Regions from separate parts of the uncultured Gilvimarinus sp. genome, predicted to be linked through region 3. Evidence: riboswitches for the same ligand, from Rfam matches in the RefSeq annotation. Region 3 holds a riboswitch; each other region holds the start of a gene.
The links. Region 3 has a riboswitch for thiamine pyrophosphate ahead of thiD (bifunctional hydroxymethylpyrimidine kinase/phosphomethylpyrimidine kinase). Riboswitches for the same ligand answer to the same signal wherever they lie in the genome.

Region 1 (2,261 bases), on a different contig from region 3:
CGCTTATCAGCGCTGTGGGGCACGAGGTGGACGTCACCATTGCCGACTTTGTCGCCGATGTACGCGCCCCCACCCCATCGGCGGCTGCCGAATTGGTCGTGCCCGATGTCAGTGAGCAACTGGTGCGCCTGCAAGTGCGCGAGCGTCACCTAGGGCAAACGATTCAACGTCGCTTACAGCGCTTGAGCGAGCAACTCAATCATTTACAAAAGCGACTACGCCACCCCGGTGACCACTTACGGCAGCAGTCCCAAAGGCTCGACCAACTCGAATTGCGTTTAAACAGCGCCATCAACCACACGCTAGAGCGCAAAAAACAAACGCTCGCCAACTTAGAGGCTCGCCAACCAGACCCACGCTACGCACTGCAACACCTAAAAGCGCAATTCCAGCGAACCCGCAGCGCCCTTATGCAGCAGTGGCAAGCCAGTCACCAGCGCGCCTCTCAGCGCCTCGGCGAGAATGCGCGTCTACTGCACAGCGTCAGCCCGCTCAGCACGTTAGAGCGCGGTTATGCGTTAGTCACCGACTCCCACGGCAAAATAGTGCGTGACAGCGATGCAGTACAACAAGGCGATAAAGTAACAGCCAAGCTCGCACGCGGCGAACTGCACTGCCAGATTATTGAGGGTTAATCACTCGGGCAAACCTCATCAAGATTGCACGGCCCGCGCAAACCCATTATATTGAACGCTCTTGTCGGGGCGCCTCGACCTGTTTAAGACAGGGACGGAGGCTGAGATCGGTACGTCCGAACCCGTGGAACCTGAACAGGCTGATACCTGCGGAGGAAACAAGTAACGCATTCGTGCGCCCTCCTCAGCCTCAACGATTATTCGAGGCACCGTGATTGACTCTTTAACCACTCGCTCTGCGCCCTCTCGCGTGGCGATTGCCGGCGCAGGCTTACTAGGCCGCTTAACCGCGTGGCGACTATCGCGCGCAGGCATACATGTCGATGTATATGAAGCGGGCTCGCTCGACGCCCCAACTGCCGCGGCAACGAGTGCCGCCGGAATGCTATCACCGCTAAGTGAAGCGGTGGTCTCAGACTATCAAATTTATCGTATGGGGCTGCACAGCCTAACGCTCTGGCCGCAGTGGTTAAGCGAGCTTGGTCCGCAGGCGCTCACGCATTTTCACTGCAACGGCAGTTTGGTGGTCGCCCATCCACAAGACGATTGCGAGCTGGTTCAGTTTGAAGCTGATTTAACCCGACTGATTGGGCGCAACAACATTGCTATGCAATCGCTTAATGCCAGCCAAATACAAACTGTTGAGCCTGATTTAAACCCACAATTTAAACGCGCATTGTTGTTAGAAAATGAGGCCCACCTCGACAACCGTCAACTGTTGCAAACCTTATTGGAATATCTACGCCACAGCGATAAGGTAACGCTAACCGATAACACGCCTGTGGCTGTTGCGCCCCACACAATCACCCAGCTAAACCGCCAGCAAAAAACGGCGTACGACTGGGTCATTGACTGCCGTGGTTTTGGTGCCAAAACGCAACAGCCATCGCTGCGCGGCGTACGCGGCGAGACACTGCACGTCTACACCAGCGAAGTAAACCTACAGCGGCCAGTGCGATTGATGCACCCGCGCTATCAACTGTATATTGTGCCTAAACCCAACCAACGCTACATTATTGGCGCCACGCAAATAGAAAGTGAAGACACCTCACCTATCAGCTTGCAATCGTCACTAGAACTATCCAGCGCGCTGTACACGTTGGCTCCAGCTTTTGCTGAGTCGCGCATTGTTGAATCCGACAGCAATTTGCGACCAGCCTATATCGACAACCTTCCTAAAATCACCCGCGACGACGGTTTGATTTGCGCAAACGGACTATACCGCCACGGTTATTTATTGGCACCGGTCATGGTCGAGCTGCTATTAACGACTTTTAACCTACCGACCTCCAGCGACGAATTTTCGTCATTGATTCAGCACTCTCACGCCACGCCGTTGGCACAAAAGGTGAGTTTATGAGCCAGAAAACCATTGAAGTTTTTTTAAACGGAAACTGCTTGGAAATCGCCCCGGCAACCACCCTTAAAGACGCTATCGCCGAGTGGCAAAATCAAAGTGCCGTAGGCGAAAAGTTTGCCGCCGCCGTCAACGGCGAGTTTGTGCCTCGCTCGCAGTACCACAACACCTTACTTGCGAGTGGCGATCTGGTCGACATCGTGCAACCCGTTGGAGGCGGCTAAAAATGAATAAACCGGCAACCACCACAGACCCGCTAACGCTTTACG
Region 2 (2,261 bases), on a different contig from region 3:
CGATGGCGTTTACTAAAGCCTCTAGGTTTAACTCGGGGTTGGCGTACTCGGTGGTTAAGTAGCGCAAGATGGCATCGCTGTCTTTATCGCGCTTAGGCTCTACCGACAACTGCTGATAAGCCACCAACGGCCGATCTTGCTGAATCTTTCGTTTCAGTGATTCGGTCAGCGCCCGAGTGTGCTGGCGAAACAACCAAACGCCGGCGATCGTCCACAAAACAAACAAAAAACCCGCCACACAATACACATAGCCCCACTCTTTACCGGCCAGCTCCAGCTGATTAAACCGCACATGCAACAACTGGTTTTGCGGGCTTTGGGTGGTCGAGGCAAACAATATTTTAGGCACCTGTTGCAGCGAATACTCTGACATCGACAGTTTAAAGTCGAAGTTGGTTAGCCACCACTGCGGCGTTTCTAGCCGGGTTAAATCAATACGTTGCTGCTGCCATTGCTCGCCACAGGAAAAAAAGCTTAAGGGCGAGCGATAGGTTAAAAAGTCATCGAGCTTGGTGACCCGTTCATCAACGGTAAACACCATAAGGGCCAGTTCATTGGCGGGGCTGCATTTAACCGTAAAGGTCAACTCGCTGTAGCGACTCAAGTCCACCAAGCGCGGCTCGCCCTTGGCGTCGGTAAACACCAACCCCACCGATGCCGCCGGGTATTGCGCTTTAGGCGCAATAAACAAGTCGTACTCCAGACCATACGTATCGTCTAGCACGATCGCCTCGGAGGCGCCGCCCTGAGATGTATCGTCCTCTGGGCTGGCCCGCCAGGGCAGCTCACTGTCACCACGGGGCAATAAAGACTGCGATATAAAGGTGTGCTTTAGCGCCCCAAAGAGTAGCAACACCGACACGGCTAATAACCCGACAAGAACGGTAATGGCTTTTTTATAAAAATTCAGCATGGGAGTCGCGAGCCAGCATAAAGACAAACGCAATGCTAACCACTATCGGTGGGGGATGATAGTCACCATAAAAATAAGCACTATCACTGGTTAGATGGAACAAAACGGCATAAAATACCGCCTTTCTAGAAAAACGAAACGACATCCTCGGGGTGGCCAGACTGCTTTGGCAGTCGGCCTGAGACGCACACAATGCGGACCCGTTGAACCTGATCCGGTTAATGCCGGCGTAGGGATTGGACTATTCGCACAGCAATAATACGCCCACAGCCAGAGCCTTTGGCTGCCAAGCACTAACAACGTGCCCCAATTACGACGCTATTGTAAGCAGACCGGGTCTCCTACACATTACCGGAGACTCAACCATGAACAAAACCCTAGCCTTAAGTGCCCTCACGCTCGCTATTGCGGCGCAAACCCACGCTGCCGACGATAGCATCGAAGAGATTCTAGTCAGTGCCGACTTTCGCGCCGCACCACTGCAAGATTTATCCACCAGCGCCAGCGTGATAGGTGCTGACACCATTAAAGCTCGTGGCGCCGAGCATTTAGCCGGCATCTTAAACACCGCTCCCAATGTGAACTTCTCGACCGGCGCCTCGCGCGGGCGGTTTTTTCAGATTCGCGGCATTGGCGAGCGCAGCCAATTTATCGAGCCGGTAAACCCCTCGGTCGGCTTGTTAGTCGACGGTATCGACCTCACCGGTATTGGCGCCGCCGCCACGACGCTGGATATCCAGCAAGTCGAGATCTTGCGCGGCCCGCAAGGCACCCTCTACGGCGCCAACGCGCTGGCCGGTTTAATCAATATGGTATCGGGCAGCCCCACCCAAGAGTTTGGCGGCGAGCTGTCGGCCACGGTGGGCGACTATAATACCTACACCACCAGCGCGGTACTTAGCGGCCCTGTCAGTCGCAATGTTGGGTTTCGGGTAGCACTCGAGCAGCACACCAGCGACGGCTACCAAGAAAACGCTTTTTTAAATATCGACGACAACGCCAACATCGACGAGCAAACCGCGCGCGGTAAACTCAACTGGCAAATCGGCGACGCTTTGGCGCTGGATTTTACCGCTATGTACGTCAATGTGGATAACGGCTACGACGGCTTCTCGCTGGATAATACCCGCACCACGCTATCCGACAACCCCGGTCACGATCGCCAAGAGACTGTGGCCTTCTCTGTCAAAGCCAACTGGCAAGTTAGCGATGCGTTCCACGCCGAGGTGCTGGCCAGCAACGCCAATTCAGACACCGAATACGGTTACGACGAAGACTGGGCCTACCCCGATATCTGCGCTGACTTTAGTTGTGTAGTTGAGGGCAAACAGCAGTACGGTTACAACTC
Region 3 (2,261 bases):
ATGCCCTGCTCGCGAGCCTGCGCCAACACCATGTTCTCGCGGATGGCGATGTACTCCATCTCGGGGGTAATGATGCCTTGGCGGGCGTAGTGCATCTGGCTGACATTGGCGCCTGCTTTGGCGCGACGCGGTTGCCGCACATGTTTAAAACGCAAATGTTTTAACGAATCATCGCCGCTGCGCTCGCGAGTAAACTCTGAGCAAGTCCCGGCCAGTAGCTCGGTATCGTCCCGCTCAAGAATCCACTCGTGGCGGATGTCACTGATACCAGAGCGCACATCCACCCGCGCCGCCGGGTCAGTATAGGGGCCGGAGGTATCGTACACCCGCACCGGTGGGTTCTTCTCACCGCCAAAGTCGGTGCCGGTATCGTCTAAGCTAATCTCCCGCATTGGCACCCGAATATCGGCGCGCGAGCCCTGTACATAAATTTTCTCCGAGCGCGGAAACGGCTGTATGGATGCGTTATCAACCTCGGCGCGCTCGCTCAGTGCGATAGCATTATTATCATTGCGGTTACTCATGGCTAACCTCGTAGGCAGTGTGAAAGAAAAAGTGATGAACAGGACCGGCGCCAGCGCCTACGGCAACATTATCGGCGTGACACAGGGCTTGGTATAAATAGGATTTGGCGTGGCGGGCGGCAAGCTCGAGGCTATCGCCCAAAGCCAGGCGCGCGCAAGCGGCGGCGGCCAAGGTGCAACCGGTGCCGTGGGTGTTGTGAGTAGCAACTCGGGGCGCGCGCAACAGCTGGCAACCGCGAGAATCGCAGTAAACGTCCACCGCATCAGCGGATGGCAGGTGGCCACCTTTAAGCAGCACCGCGCGGGGGCCGAATGCCAGTAGCGATTTAGCCTGCAGCAACATCTGGTCAACATCGGTCGCGACATCGGCGCCCAGTAACACCGCAGCCTCGGGAAGATTAGGAGTCAGCAAGTGAGCCAGTGGCAGTAAGGTATCGCGCAGCGCACTGACGGCCGAGGCGGGCAACAGCCGGTCACCACTGGTGGCCACCATTACCGGGTCCACCACCAGTGGCGCGGACACATCGCGCAGTGCGACCACCACAGCTCTAATAGCAGCCGCATCGGCCAGCATGCCCGTTTTGATCGCGGCGACCGGCAAATCGCTCAACACTGATTGCACCTGCGCGGCTAAAAACTCCGCCGACACCGGCATAACACCCTGCACCCCGAGCGTGTTTTGCGCCGTAAGGGCACTCACCGCAGATGCGCCGTAAACACCGTGGGCAGCAAAGGTTTTTAAGTCGGCCTGAATCCCAGCGCCACCGCCACTGTCGCTGCCGGCAATAGTGAGCGCGGTGGGCGTTACTCGGGCTTTAAGGGGGGTGTCGGGCATTGTAGGCTCCACGGGGTAATCGCAGGAGTAGAGCCGTTAAAGTCGACACGCAAACACACCGCCAGGCAATGATTGCCCAACGTTTGCGCGACATCAGCACCGAGCGGTGCCAGAGATACAATAGATGTGACTTTCATCGTAGACGTGCTCTCGTTCCCTACGCCGGTACTAACCGGATCAGGTCGACGGGACTCTCTCAGCGATTTCGCTTACGCAAAATTGCACCCCGACAAGAAAGATTCGCAGTCTAGAGAAGTCGCACGGGCCTGTAAAGCGGTGGTTTTTACGGTTTTTTACCCACCCAAGACAAAATGAACGACTATTCATCTGTACCTTAAGCAGACAAACCGCTAAACTCAGGCCTGAAATAACGCGTACAACATCGGCTTTGCCCGACACTGCATCCAACGCAGCCGTTGGCGCGTCACACTAAGACCTGCTAACAACATTGGCGCTGCTCTTTGCAGACAGCCGTTTTCAGGTTGCGGAAAATGTGGCAGACCACTCGCTCTTTTTACGGACGCATGACGAACTGGAAGACCAAATGAAGAAGACGAAACGCTATCTCTTAGCCGCCCTGATCGCTTGCAGTGGCAGCGCCCAGGCAAACTCCATTCTCGAAATTTACGAAATGGCCGTGGAAAACGACCCTCAACTTAAGGCCGATTACGCCGCCTATCAGGCTGGGCTCGAAAACCGCACCATCAATCGCGCCGCGCTGTTGCCGCAAATCAGCGCCAGCGGCAGCTACACGATCTCGGACAACGAAACCGTGTACAACGCCCGCGACGGTCAGCAACTTCCCGGCAACGAGCTGGATGTAGACGGCGAGCAAACCAGCTGGGGCCTAAACCTGAGCCAAGCGCTGATCGACATGAACGCTTGGTACACCTACAAACAAG

Region 1: another riboswitch for thiamine pyrophosphate. It lies ahead of thiO (glycine oxidase ThiO); the one in region 3 lies ahead of thiD (bifunctional hydroxymethylpyrimidine kinase/phosphomethylpyrimidine kinase).
Region 2: another riboswitch for thiamine pyrophosphate. It lies ahead of AACY82_RS13650 (TonB-dependent receptor); the one in region 3 lies ahead of thiD (bifunctional hydroxymethylpyrimidine kinase/phosphomethylpyrimidine kinase).

What each region holds. Positions count from the first base shown of each region.
Region 1 covers NZ_CAXAUC010000001.1:826,738-828,998, forward strand. The annotation lists gene xseA (exodeoxyribonuclease VII large subunit) at 1-635, shown strand, start outside; TPP riboswitch at 691-810, shown strand; gene thiO (glycine oxidase ThiO) at 847-1,995, shown strand; gene thiS (sulfur carrier protein ThiS) at 1,992-2,216, shown strand; gene AACY82_RS03595 (thiazole synthase) at 2,219-2,261, shown strand, end outside.
Region 2 covers NZ_CAXAUC010000009.1:91,245-93,505, reverse strand. The annotation lists gene AACY82_RS13655 (helix-turn-helix transcriptional regulator) at 1-913, opposite strand, end outside; TPP riboswitch at 1,052-1,167, shown strand; gene AACY82_RS13650 (TonB-dependent receptor) at 1,279-2,261, shown strand, end outside.
Region 3 covers NZ_CAXAUC010000017.1:35,668-37,928, reverse strand. The annotation lists gene thiC (phosphomethylpyrimidine synthase ThiC) at 1-524, opposite strand, end outside; gene thiD (bifunctional hydroxymethylpyrimidine kinase/phosphomethylpyrimidine kinase) at 517-1,359, opposite strand; TPP riboswitch at 1,497-1,598, opposite strand; gene AACY82_RS16740 (TolC family outer membrane protein) at 1,904-2,261, shown strand, end outside.